3 regions of the Caldimonas hydrothermalis genome follow, and region 3 is predicted to be linked to each of the others. Evidence: predicted binding sites of a transcription regulator. Region 3 holds the regulator's gene; each other region holds the start of a gene.
The links. The regulator LexA, encoded in region 3, represses DNA repair genes until DNA is damaged. The targets are predictions, from matches to a motif close to ACTGTATNNNNATACAGT.

Region 1 (4,273 bases), on a different contig from region 3:
GGCGCGCAGCTTCACCGTGCCCGGGTCGTGCGGCTCCTCGGCCACCGGCACTGGCAGGCTGCGGTCGCCGCTGACGAACTCGCCGCGCACCCCCAGCACCTGGAAGTAGATGTCATCCGCGTTGTCGGCCTTGAGGAACTCCGAGATCGTGGGCGGCAGCTGGAGCACCACCTCGTTGTGCGAGACTGCCACTTGCTGCGCGAGATTGCGCGCCGTCTCGGTGAGCGCGCGGTCGAAGGGCCGGTTGGCGATGTTCTCGGCCACCACCCAGGTCAGCCCCACGCTCATCGGCCACAGCAGCAGCAGCGGCGCGAGCATCCAGTCGAGGATCTCGCCGAAGAGCGAACGCTGCTCGCGGGCCAAGGTGGGATGCCTGTGTCTCGTGCGTTACTGCGGGATCTTCTCAAGGCAGTAGCCCAGGCCGCGCACGGTGGCGATGCGGATGGGCCCCTGCTCGATCTTTTTGCGCAGGCGGTGGATGTAGACCTCGATGGCGTTGTTGCTCACCTCATCGCCCCACTCGCACAGGCGCTCGACGAGCTGGTCCTTGCTCACGAGCCGGCCGGTGCGCTGCAGCAGCACCTCCAGCAGGCTCAGCTCGCGTGCCGACAGCTCGATCATCTGGTCGTTGATGTAGGCCACGCGCCCGGTCTGATCGAAGGTCAGCGGCCCGTGCTTGATCAGCGTGGAGGCCGCACCCAGGCCACGGCGCGTCAGCGCCCGCACGCGCGCTTCCAGCTCCTGCAGCGAAAAGGGCTTGGCCATGTAGTCGTCGGCGCCCAGGTCCAGGCCCTTGACGCGTTCCTCGATGCTGTCGGCCGCCGTGAGGATGAGCACCGGGGTGGACGTGCCGCGCGCGCGCAGCCGGCGCAGCACCTCCAGGCCGTGCAGCTTGGGTAAGCCCAGGTCAAGGATGATGAGGTCGAACTCGTGCGAAGCCAGCGCCGCGTCGGCCTCGGTGCCCGAGCCGACCTGGTCGACCGCGTAGCCCGCGCCGCGCAGCGAGCGCAGCAGGCCGTCGGCCAGCACTTGATCGTCTTCCGCGATCAGGATGCGCATGGCTGTCTCCTCACAGTGTGAGCTCTCGATTCTAGGCGAGCGCACCTCACGCTGCCTTGCGTCAGGCCGCCCCGCCTGCGGCATAAGCCTCCAGCCCCAGCATGACGACCGTGGCCACCTCGTGGCCCACTTCGGCGCGGAATTCGGCCTCGGCCTGGGCCACGGCGCGCCGGAAGGCGTCCAGCCAGGCCAGGCCGGTGGGGGTGAAACGCACGAGCCGCGCACGCGCGTCGCGCGGGTCGGCCTCGCGCACCACCAGGCCCCAGGCCTCGCACTGGTCCACCAGGTCGCCCATGGCCTGCTTGCTCATGCCGGCGCGGGCCGCCAGCTCGGTCAGGCGCGAACCCTCCAGCGCCAGGTGGCGGGTGATGTGGATGTGCGCGGCCGTCACCTGCTGACGCGCCGCGAGGTGGGCCAGGGCCAGCGGCACCTCCACATCGCGGGCCATCAGCGCGAGCACCCGGGCATCGAAGCGGCGCAGGGCATGGCCCAGCAGGCGGCCCAGGTGGATCTGGCGCCAGGTGTCATCGGGGGAGGAGGAGTACATGCCTTGATAGTAAGGCAAACTGACTAAAAAACCTGTTTACTCGGAGGTACGACCCCCGCAGAATACTGTTCATGCATCCAGCCTGTGTGCAAAGACAGGCTCCCAGGACACCCATCGCCAACCCTCAAGGAGAAAGATTCGTGGACGCACCCGTCAAGGCCCTGAACACCGAAAAAGCCAAGGCCCTGCAGGCCGCGCTGGCCCAGATCGAGAAGCAGTTCGGCAAGGGCTCGATCATGCGGCTGGGCGAGGGCGAAGCCGTCGAGGACATCCAGGTGGTGTCCACCGGTTCGCTGGGCCTGGACATCGCCCTGGGCGTGGGCGGCCTGCCCCGTGGCCGCGTGATCGAGATCTACGGCCCGGAGTCCTCGGGCAAGACCACGCTGACGCTGCAGGTGGTGGCGCAGATGCAAAAGCAAGGCGGCGTGTGCGCCTTCATCGACGCCGAACACGCGCTGGACGTGCAGTACGCGCAGAAGCTGGGCGTGAACCTGCAGGACCTGCTCATCAGCCAGCCCGACACCGGCGAGCAGGCCCTCGAAATCGTCGATGCCCTGGTGCGCTCGGGCTCGGTCGACCTCGTCATCATCGACTCGGTGGCCGCCCTCACGCCCAAGGCCGAGATCGAAGGCGAGATGGGCGACGCTCTGCCCGGCCTGCAAGCCCGCCTGATGAGCCAGGCGCTGCGCAAGCTCACGGCCACGATCAAGAAGACCAACTGCATGGTCATCTTCATCAACCAGATCCGCATGAAGATCGGCGTGATGTTCGGCTCGCCCGAAACCACCACCGGCGGCAACGCCTTGAAGTTCTATTCCTCGGTGCGCCTGGACATCCGCCGCGTGGGCTCGATCAAAAAGGGTGAGGAGGTCATTGGCAGCGAGACCAAGGTCAAGGTCGTGAAGAACAAGGTCTCGCCCCCGTTCAAGACCGCCGAGTTCGACATCCTGTACGGCGAAGGCATCTCGCGCGAAGGTGAGATCATCGACCTGGGCGTGAACACGCGCGTGCTCGAGAAGTCCGGAGCCTGGTATGCCTACAACGGCGAGAAGATCGGCCAGGGCAAGGACAATGCCCGCGAATTCCTGAAAGAGAACCCCGAGCTGGCCTTCGAGATCGAGAACAAGGTGCGCGAGGCCCTGGGGGTGCCGGCGCTGGCCGGCGCCGCGGCTTCGGCGGCCGACAAACCTGAAAAGGCCGCCGGCAAGGGCAAGGCCCGGGCCGCCAAGGACGCCGAAGTGCCCCTGGAGGAATGATCCGGCGTGGGCTTTGCCAAGCTCTCCCTCAAGGGCCGGGCGCTGAAGTACCTGGCCCAGCGTGAACATTCGCGCGCGGAGCTGGCGCGCAAGCTGGCGCCGCATGCCGATGACGCGGACGACATCAACGCCGTGCTCGACGCCTTGCAGGCCACAGGCTGGCTGAGCGAGGAGCGCTTCGTCGAATCGGTGCTGCACCGCAAGGCGGCCCGCCTGGGCACGGCGCGCATCCGCCAGGAACTGCAGCGTCACGGCCTGGCGCCGGAAGCGGTGGCCGGGGCTGTCGAGCAATTGCGCGACACCGAACTCGAACGCGCCCGTGCCGTCTGGACGCGCCGTTTCGGCGGCAACGCCCCCACCGATGCCACCGAGCGGGCGCGTCAGATGCGGTTCCTGGCTGCGCGCGGCTTTGCCACCGAGATCATCCGCCGCGTGGTGCGCGGCGGCGAGGACGACTGAGGCAGTTCACGCCCCGGTCAGCGCCCCATCTCCTCCCGGCGCCGCTGCAGCCATTCGGCCTCGATCTCCCGCAGCCGCACGTCGATCACCGAGGCCTCGATGAAGTCGGCGGAGCCTTCGGCGGGGCGGCTCAGCCGCTGTGCGGCACGCAGACGGTCGATCGCCCCTTGGAGATCGCCGAGCAGGTAGCGTGCCTCGGCCTGGGCACGGATGCCGCGCAGCGGCTGGCCCAGGCGTTCCCAGGCCTGCCCGAGCAGTTCCCAGGCGCGGTGGTCGCGCGGGTGCAGCGAGGCCCAGGTCTGCAGGTCCTCGGTGGCGCGTCGCCAGGCGACGGGGTCCGCGCCGCCGTCGGCCAAGATGGCCTGGGCCCCCAGCAGCTCGCTGGCGCGTGAGCCGTCGCGGCGGTGGGGGGCCAGGGCGGCCTGGGCCTGGGCGGCCTCGCCCTGGGCCAGGGCCAGGTCGGCACGGACCAGGGCCAGGGCCCGGGTGGCACGGGGGTCGCCCTGCACCAGGGGCTGGGCGCGTTCGAGCGCGGCGCGCATGCGCGGCCAGTCGCGCAAGGCGGCCGCGGCATGGGCCTCGGTGCTGGCTTGCAGCAAGGCGCCGGCGCGGTCCGGCGAGGGGCTGCCTTCGGTGGCCAGCCAGTTGCGAGCCGCATCGGGGCGCGGGTCCATCAGCACACGCGCACGGCCTTGCATCAGGGCATGCTCCAGCGTGGGCGACGGCGGTGTGCGGCCGTTCAGGCCGGTGCGTGTGCGGGCCTCGCCGATGCGTTCGCTGGTCAGCGGGTGGCTGCGCAGGTAGGGGAAGGCGTTGTTGTCGTTCAGGCGCGAGACCTGCTGCAGCCGCTCGAACATGCTGGGCATGCCCAGCACCGAAAAGCCGGCGCCTTCAAGCAGCCCCAGGCCGATGCGGTCGGCCTCACGCTCCATGTCGCGCGAGAAGTTGAGCT
Region 2 (4,273 bases), on a different contig from region 3:
GCACTTACAAGCTCTTTGGCACCAAGATCTTCATCACCTACGGTGAGCACGACATGGCTGAGAACATCGTCCACCTCGTGCTGGCCCGCGTGAGCGGTGCGCCCGAAGGGGTGAAAGGCATCTCGCTGTTCATCGTGCCGAAGTTCCTGGTCAAGCCCGACGGCACGCTCGGCGAACGCAATGACGTGCACTGCGTGAGCATCGAGCACAAGCTGGGCATCAAGGCCAGCCCGACGGCGGTGCTGCAGTTTGGCGACCATGGCGGGGCCGTGGGCTACCTGGTGGGGCAGGAGAACCGCGGCCTGGAGTACATGTTCATCATGATGAATGCAGCCCGCTATGCCGTGGGTGTGCAGGGCATCGCGGTGGCCGAGCGGGCCTATCAGCAGGCCGTGGCCTATGCAAAGGAGCGCATCCAGTCCCGCCCGGTGGATGGCTCCAAGCCGGGCAGCGCGCCCATCATCCACCATCCGGACGTGCGTCGGATGCTGATGACGATGCGGGCGTACACCGAGGGTTGCCGCGCGATGGCCATCACGGCCGCAGCCGCCTACGACGCTGCTCACGCGCACCCGGATGCGGACGTGCGCAAACAGAACCAGGCTTTCTATGAGTTCATGGTGCCGCTGGTCAAGGGCTACAGCACCGAGATGAGCCTGGAGGTGACCAGCCTGGGGGTGCAGGTGCACGGCGGCATGGGATTCATCGAAGAAACCGGCGCGGCCCAGCACTACCGCGACTCGCGCATCCTGCCCATCTATGAAGGGACCACGGCGATCCAGGCCAACGATCTCGTGGGCCGTAAGACGGCCCGTGATGGCGGCCAGGTGGCCAAGGCGATCGCAGGGCAGATCGAGGCCACCGAGACCGCACTGGCTCGCCGCGACAGTGTGGCCGCCCGCGCGGTGCTCAAGCGTCTGAAAGCTGCCCGTGAAGCCTTCGTGCAGGTGGTGGACTTCATCGTCAGCCAGGCCAAGGCGAGTCCGAACGCTGCTTTCGCCGGCAGCGTGCCCTATCTGATGCTCGCGGGCAACGTGGTGGCCGGCTGGCAGCTCGCGCGTGCGCTGATGGTGGCCGAGGACCGGCTGGCCGCCGGTGAGGACACCGCCTTCATGCAGGCGAAGATCGCCACCGTGCGCTTTTATGCCGAGCACATCCTGGCCAAGGCGCCGGCCGTGCGCGACGCAATCGTCGACGGCGCCGACAGCGTGATGGGCCTGGACATCGAGGCTTTTTGAGTCGAGGAGCATCCCGTGCCACTGCCCACCGTTCTTCAGAACCTGCCGCTGCCGGTCATCGGCTCGCCGCTGTTCATCATCAGCAATCCCCGTCTCGTGATCGAGCAGTGCAAGGCCGGCATCGTCGGCTCGATGCCGGCGCTCAATGCGCGCCCGGCTTCTCAGCTCGACGAATGGCTGGCCGAGATCACCGAGACACTGGCAGCCCACGATCGCCAGCATCCGGACCGTCCTGCCGCTCCCTTTGCGATCAACCAGATCGTGCACAAGAGCAACGACCGACTCGAGCACGACATGGCGCTGTGCGAGAAGTACAAGGTGCCCATCATCATCACTTCGCTGGGGGCGCGCACGGACGTGAATGATGCCGTGCACCGCTGGGGCGGGATCGTGCTGCACGACATCATCAACAACACCTTCGCGCACAAGGCCATCGACAAGGGGGCCGACGGGCTGATTGCCGTGGCCGCCGGGGCCGGAGGTCATGCAGGCACCACCAGCCCCTTCGCGCTGGTGCAGGAGATCCGCGAGTGGTTCGACGGCCCGCTGGCCCTCTCTGGAGCGATTGCCAATGGCCGTGCCATTCTGGCCGCACGCGCGATGGGGGCGGACTTCGCCTACATCGGCTCGGCCTTCATCGCCACCGAGGAGGCGAGGGCGGTGGACGACTACAAGCGCATGATCACCGAGAGCACCAGCCAGGACATCGTCTATTCGAGCCTTTTCACCGGGGTTCACGGGAACTATCTGCGCGGTTCCATCGTGCGTGCCGGCCTCGACCCCGACGCCTTGCCTGAGAGCGACCCGAGCAAGATGAATTTCGGTGGCGAGGGGGCGAAGAAGGCCTGGAAGGACATCTGGGGTGCCGGGCAGGGCGTGGGTGCCATCAAGGAGGTGGTGCCCGCGCGCGTCTTCATCGAGCGTCTGCGCAGCGAGTACCTGGCCGCCAAGGCCCAGTTGTGTGCTGCCTGAGAGCAGCGCCCCGGGGCCTCGCGGAGGTCAGCCGCATGCCTGTCGAATCCGACCGGCATGCGCACGGCCAAGCCGAACGGGGAGCCGGCGTTGGCTCGGGATGACGAGGTTCAGGGGGCGCTGCCGTTGCGCCAACGGCGTCAGGTGCCCCCGCGCCGGCGGTCGGCCTGCACCTCGGTGGCGATCTTCCGGTGGAGCCGGGCGGCCTGGGCGCTCAGTCGGGTCAGCGCCTCGTCCAGGGCGTTGAGCGCCGCATCATGTTGGCCCCCATCGTCGAGTCCTTCCACAAGGCCGTGGTCGAGGTGGCCCGCCGCATCGGGTTGTCATTGGACGGAAGGCCGAGTCCGACCCGAGGGAGGGTTTGACAGCGGGGTGGCGATCCATTACTGTACGTATATACAGTCTCTGGGTCGCGGATTCCATGGCTAATCCCCCTTCCCACCCTTTGGTTTTCAAGGGCCGTGGCACGGGTTGGCGGCTGGCCCATCGTTTCGAAAGCAGCGAGCGCGAATGGTTTGACGATGGATGGGACTCGCTGGCGCAGGCGGACTCGGCGTCCGATGGGGCGGCCCCGGCGCCGCGCACCGAGGTGAGCGAAGAGCGCGTGCGCTCCCTGCTCAGCCCGAACGACTCGCCCGACATTCCCTTCGAGTGGTCGATCAACCCCTACCGGGGGTGCGAGCATGGCTGCATCTACTGCTACGCGCGGCCCACGCACAGCTACCTGAATCTGTCGCCCGGGCTGGACTTCGAAACGAAGCTGGTGGCGAAGGTCAATGCAGCCGAGGTGCTGGCACGGGAACTGGCGCGGCCTGCTTACCGGGTGAGCCCGATCAACATCGGCTCGGCCACCGATGCCTACCAGCCCATCGAGCGCCGCCTGGGGCTCACGCGCTCGGTGCTGGAGGTGCTGCATCGCTGCCGACACCCGTACACCATCGTCACCAAGTCCTCGGGCGTGGAGCGTGACCTCGACCTGATCGCCGCCGATGCTGCCGAAGGCCGGGCGATGGTTTTCGTGAGCGTGACGACGATGGACGCTGCACTGTGCCGCCGCCTCGAGCCGCGCGCGGCGGCACCGCATCGGCGCTTGCAGACAGTGCGGACGCTGGCCCGCGCCGGCGTGCCGGTGGGTGTGAATGTGGCGCCGATCATTCCCTTCCTGAACGAGCCCGAGATCGAGCGGCTGATCGATGCAGCGGCCGACGCGGGGGCTGCATCGATCCATTACACGGTCTTGCGTCTGCCCTGGGAGGTGAACCCGCTGTTCCAGCAGTGGCTGCAAGCGCATGTGCCCGGGCGCGCCGGGCGCATCATGGCGAGGGTGCGTGATCTGCGTGGCGGGAGGGACTACCGCGCCGAGTTCGGTTCGCGCATGAAGGGGGAGGGGCTGTGGGCGCAGCTCATTGCTCAGCGCGTCGACAAGGCCTGTGCCCGCGCCGGGGTGGCGCGGCGTGCACCGCTCCTGGACACGACGGCCTTCCAGCCCCCGGGTGACGAACGCCAGGCCGAGCTGTTTTGAAGCCGGGGGATCAGAACCGGATCTTCAGCGTCAGGCCCAGGGCCCACAGGCCCCGGCGCGGTTCGTCAGCCGTCTCGCGTTCGCGGAAGTGGCCCAGGGAGACTTCACCGAGCAGCCAGTCCTCGTGCATAGGTTGCTCCCAGCTCAGTTGCAGGCCGTACTCTTCGATGTTGACGCCCCCTCCTTCCCGGCCGCGCAAGAGGGCTTCGGTGGACAGCAGGCGCTGGTCACCGAAGAAGCGGTACAGACCGAGGTTGCTCGACCACTCGAATCGCTGGCTGCGCTGTGTGTAGGTGGCTGCATGGAGCCAGCGCCCGACGAGGGTGGTGCTGAAATCGTGCTCGTACGACAGCGCGGTGGTGGAGCCCACGCGGTCGGCGCGGGTCCAGAAGACGGTTTCGCGAAAGTCGAGACGGTCGTTCGGGCCGAGTGGCCATTCGTGCCGGTAGCGCACTTGCGCATAGGGCTTGGGGCCGCCGCGCAGGCCCACGCGGAGGTCGAAACCGCCGCCGGCGTCCACCCCCAGGCCGGCGAAGAAGGC
Region 3 (4,273 bases):
AGAGATCGGCGAACAGATAGAGCAACTCGAGACGCGCTGGCTCGAACTCAGCGAACAGCTGGACCAGTTGGAAGCCTGAGGCGCCGGGCACCAGCCGGTGCCGGGCTGGCCGGTATAGGCCTCTCTGTCGACAATTAAATTGCGCGCAATTAAATTGCGCATTACAATTGAGCCATGCCGAATTCCACCCCTCCCATCGCCGACACCCAGGGCCTGCTGCAGCTCGACAAGCAGTTGTGCTTTGCGCTCTACGCCACGTCACTGGCGATGACCAAGCTCTACAAACCCCTGCTCGACCGGCTGAGCCTCACCTACCCGCAGTACCTGGTGATGCTGGTCCTTTGGGAGCATGGCGAGCAGACGGTGAGCGAACTGGGCGAGCGGCTGTTCCTCGATTCCGGCACGCTCACGCCCCTGCTCAAGCGCCTGCAGTCGGCCGGTCTGGTGGACCGCCGCCGTGACAGCGCCGATGAGCGCCGCGTGATCGTCCACCTCACCCCGGCGGGCGAGGCCCTGCGTGAAGCCGCCGTCCAGGTGCCCGTCGAAGTGGCCTGTGCTACCCGGTGCAGCCTGGAGGAGATCGCCGAGTTGCGTCAACGCCTGCACGGGCTGCGCCAGCGTCTGAGCCTGCACACCACCCCCTCGGCCATCGCCCCCGTGAAACGGCGGGCCGCCTGAGCCCCCTGCCCTCCCACCCACCCACTGAAAGGAAGACCATGCCTCTCGAAAAAGTGCTCTACCAGGCCCAAGCCACCTCGACCGGCGGCCGCGACGGCCGTTCGGTGTCCTCCGACGGCGCCCTCGACCTGCGGCTCAGCACTCCCAGGGAACTCGGCGGTGCCGGCGGCCCCGGCACGAACCCCGAGCAACTCTTCGCGGCGGGCTACTCCGCCTGCTTCATTGGCGCCATGAAGTTCGTGGCCGCCCAGCGCAAGATCGCCCTGCCAGCCGACACCGCCATCACGGCAACGGTGGGCATCGGGCCCGTGGCCCAGGGCTTTGGCATCGAGGTCGACCTGGCCGTGTCCCTTCCCGGCATGGAACGCACCCAGGCCGAAGCCCTGGTGCATGCCGCCCATCAGGTGTGCCCCTATTCCAACGCCACGCGCAACAACATCGACGTGCGACTGCACCTGGTCTGAGCCCCGGGCTCAGGCCCGCATCAGCTCCAGCATCAGCGCCACGCGGGCCTTGGCCGGGGTCAAGGTGCCGGCCGAGGGCCATTGCCGCGGATGCTCCCCGAGCACCGGCCCCATGCCACAACGGCTGGCACGCCACACCGTCACCCCCTGCGCCTGGGCCTCGGTCAAGGCGGCTTCGAGGGCCACATGGATGGTGCCGTTGCCGGTGCCCGCCACCACGAGGCCGCGCACACCGGCGCGCACCAGGGCTTGCACGGCCTGTGCCCGCGCACCGGCCCCGCTCGTGACGATCTCCACCCAGGGCCACGCCGTGGGCTCCAGGGCCAGCAGGGCTTGCAGGCCCAGCGCAGGTCCCTGCGGCCAGGGGCGCAGAATGCGCAACCGGCCTGCCTCCACCAGCGCCACCGGTCCTGCATCGCCGGAATCGAAAGCGTCCACCCGGTAGGTGTGAGCCTTGCGCACATCGGCCGCCGCGTGCACCCGGCCCGACAGCACGGCCACCACCCCCCGGGCCTGCGGCCAAGCCGCCACCGTCACGGCATCGGCCAGGTTCTGTGGCCCGTCGGCCGACAAGGCCGTGGCCGGACGCATCGCCGCCGTCAGCACCACCGGCTTGGCCGGCGCCAGCACGGCCTGCAGGAACCAGGCGGTCTCCTCCAGGGTGTCAGTGCCATGCGTGATGACGACCCCGGCCACCTCGGGCCGCGCCACCGCACGGTCCACGGCCCGGGCCAGCTCGCGCCACACACCGAAGTCCATGTCCTTGCTGTCCACCTGGGCGAGCTGGAGCATCTCCAGAGGCTGGCCGGACAGCGCTGGCACGGACGCCAGCAACTGCGCCACGCCAATCTGGGCCGCGGTGTAGCCGGTATGGTCGGCCGCGCTGGCGGCCGTGCCGGCAATCGTGCCGCCCGTGCCGATGACCACGACGGTCTGGTGCATGTTTTGCATTTTTCTGGAAGCTGGATAAAAATACAGATACTGGATGCGCAACCAGTCAGTGTGCAGCCAGGACGTACACCGGGCCGGGGCGATCGCCATCAGCCCGGCCAATGGCCGCCACCCACCACCCGACCCACGCCCATGGACACGTTCGAGACCCCCAAGCTCACGGCCCGCCAGCAGCAGATCCTCGAGCTCATCCAGAGCGCGATCGAGCGCACCGGTGCTCCCCCCACGCGGGCCGAAATCGCTGCCGAACTGGGTTTCCGCTCGCCCAATGCCGCCGAGGAGCATCTGCAGGCCCTGGCCCGCAAGGGCGTCATCGAGCTGGTAGGCGGCACCTCGCGGGGCATCAGGCTGAAGTCTGACACATTGCGATCGCTGGCCGAGTCGCGCATCCGCCAGTTCAGCCTGCCGCTGCCCGGCCTGGCCCAGCTCGCCCTGCCCCTGGTGGGCCGTGTCGCCGCAGGCAGCCCCATCCTGGCGCAGGAGCACATCGACCAGACTTACCACGTCGAGGCCGGCCTGTTCCAGCGCAAGCCCGACTTTCTGCTGAAGGTGCGCGGCATGAGCATGCGCGACGCCGGCATCCTCGACGGCGACCTGCTGGCCGTGCAGGCCACGCGCGAGGCCAAGAACGGCCAGATCGTCGTGGCCCGCCTGGGCGACGAGGTCACGGTCAAGCGCCTGCGCCGCCAACGGGGTCACATCGAACTGGTGGCCGAGAACCCCGACTACCCCACCATCGTCGTCGAGCCCGGCCAGGACTTCGAGCTCGAAGGCATCGCCGTGGGCCTGATCCGCAACACCATGCTGATGTAGCCGCTGCCGCTTCCGGCCTGCTGCAGGTGGTGGGCGCAGGTGCGAAGGGGTGTCCCCTCGCACAGGCCCTGCAGCCTGGCCCGCTGCGCCTTGGGCGCAGCACCCGTCCCAATCCTGCCGAATGTCATGTGGTTGGTTGATCTTCGGAGATGGACATGAACGACTCGGCTTTTCCCACACCGTGGTGGCAACGCATGCGGCTGCAGCCCCGGCCCGCCTTGCCCCGCTGCCTGCCCACGGGCCATGCTCGCCTTGATGCCGCTTTGCCCGGCGGGGGCTGGCTGGCCGGTCAAGTGCTGGAAGTGTGCACCCCCCAGGCCGGTGAGGCCGAATGGCGATTGTTCGAAAACGCCATTCGACGCGGCGTGCAAGAGGGGCGCCCCCTGGCCCTGGTCCAGCCGCCGCGTAGCCTGCCCCACCACCCGGGGCTGCTGTCGCTCGACGGGCCTCTCACCTGCTGCTGGCCGGGCGCCGCGCCGCAGAGCCCGGTCCAGGCCGGCGTCCAGTGGCTTCAGGCCCACCCCGCAGGCCTGCTGCTGCTGTGGGCCCAGGAGATGTCTGCCTCCGCCTGGCGTGCGCTCTCGCGTGCCGCCCGCCGTCACGCCGCCCATGTGCTGCTCGTACGTCCGGCCCTAACGCGCTGGGACGACAGCCCGGCGGAGGTTCGTCTGAGCCTGCTGCCGGGCCGAGGCTGCCACTGGGATGTGCGTGTGCAGACCCCGGCCAGTGCGGCCGCGGTGCTCGTTCGGGTGTCGCTGGATGACGAAGGCGGCGTGAAGCCGCCAATGGGCCTCGCACCCATGGCCGCTCTGAAGGTGGCCGTCGATCCGGCCGACCGGCGCCGCACGGCCTTGTGCGGCACCTTGGCCCAGGTGTGTGACGAACTCGAGCGCCTGGCGCGCCGGGAAGACGAGGGGTGGCCCCTGGCAGCCTGAGCCCTGGCAGCCTGAGCCGTGGTGACGGGGTGCTCTCGACGCTCAGGCGGAGACGGGCACGGTGGCCGCGGCCACGAGCCGCTGCGTGTACGGATGGCGCGGCGCATCGAGCACCTCATGCATCTCGCCGGACTCGACCACCACACCGTCCTTCATCACGATGACGCGGTGGGCCATCGCACGGATCACGTCCACATCGTGGGTGATGAGCAAGTAGGCCAGACCGTGCTCGCGCTGCAGCCTCTGCAGCAGACCGAGTATCTGCTTCTGGATGGTCACGTCCAGCGCGCTGGTCGGTTCGTCCAGCACCAGCAACTGCGGCTTCACGATCAGCGCTCGCGCGATCGCCAGGCGCTGGCGCTGCCCCCCGGAGAATTCATGCGGATAACGCGCCAGCAAACCCGGGAACTGGGCTTCGGTGAGACCCACATC

Region 1: recA (recombinase RecA) is a predicted target of LexA. The motif match lies at 1,671-1,688, and genes of this name have one in related genera.
Region 2: AC1ECW_RS14355 (PA0069 family radical SAM protein) is a predicted target of LexA. The motif match lies at 2,596-2,613, and genes of this name have one in related genera.

Annotation. Positions count from the first base shown of each region.
Region 1 covers NZ_JBWQXA010000001.1:427,557-431,829, reverse strand. The annotation lists gene AC1ECW_RS02150 (sensor histidine kinase) at 1-318, opposite strand, end outside; gene AC1ECW_RS02145 (response regulator) at 388-1,059, opposite strand; gene AC1ECW_RS02140 (MarR family winged helix-turn-helix transcriptional regulator) at 1,121-1,606, opposite strand; gene recA (recombinase RecA) at 1,747-2,862, shown strand; gene recX (recombination regulator RecX) at 2,869-3,321, shown strand; gene AC1ECW_RS02125 (M48 family metalloprotease) at 3,339-4,273, opposite strand, start outside.
Region 2 covers NZ_JBWQXA010000012.1:96,086-100,358, reverse strand. The annotation lists gene AC1ECW_RS14370 (acyl-CoA dehydrogenase) at 1-1,238, shown strand, start outside; gene AC1ECW_RS14365 (NAD(P)H-dependent flavin oxidoreductase) at 1,254-2,210, shown strand; gene AC1ECW_RS14360 (hypothetical protein) at 2,351-2,497, opposite strand; gene AC1ECW_RS14355 (PA0069 family radical SAM protein) at 2,632-3,732, shown strand; gene AC1ECW_RS14350 (hypothetical protein) at 3,743-4,273, opposite strand, start outside.
Region 3 covers NZ_JBWQXA010000004.1:21,493-25,765, reverse strand. The annotation lists gene AC1ECW_RS07005 (ABC-F family ATP-binding cassette domain-containing protein) at 1-79, shown strand, start outside; gene AC1ECW_RS07000 (MarR family winged helix-turn-helix transcriptional regulator) at 175-678, shown strand; gene AC1ECW_RS06995 (organic hydroperoxide resistance protein) at 717-1,142, shown strand; gene AC1ECW_RS06990 (asparaginase) at 1,152-2,084, opposite strand; gene lexA (transcriptional repressor LexA) at 2,226-2,906, shown strand; gene AC1ECW_RS06980 (hypothetical protein) at 3,062-3,841, shown strand; gene AC1ECW_RS06975 (ABC transporter ATP-binding protein) at 3,884-4,273, opposite strand, start outside.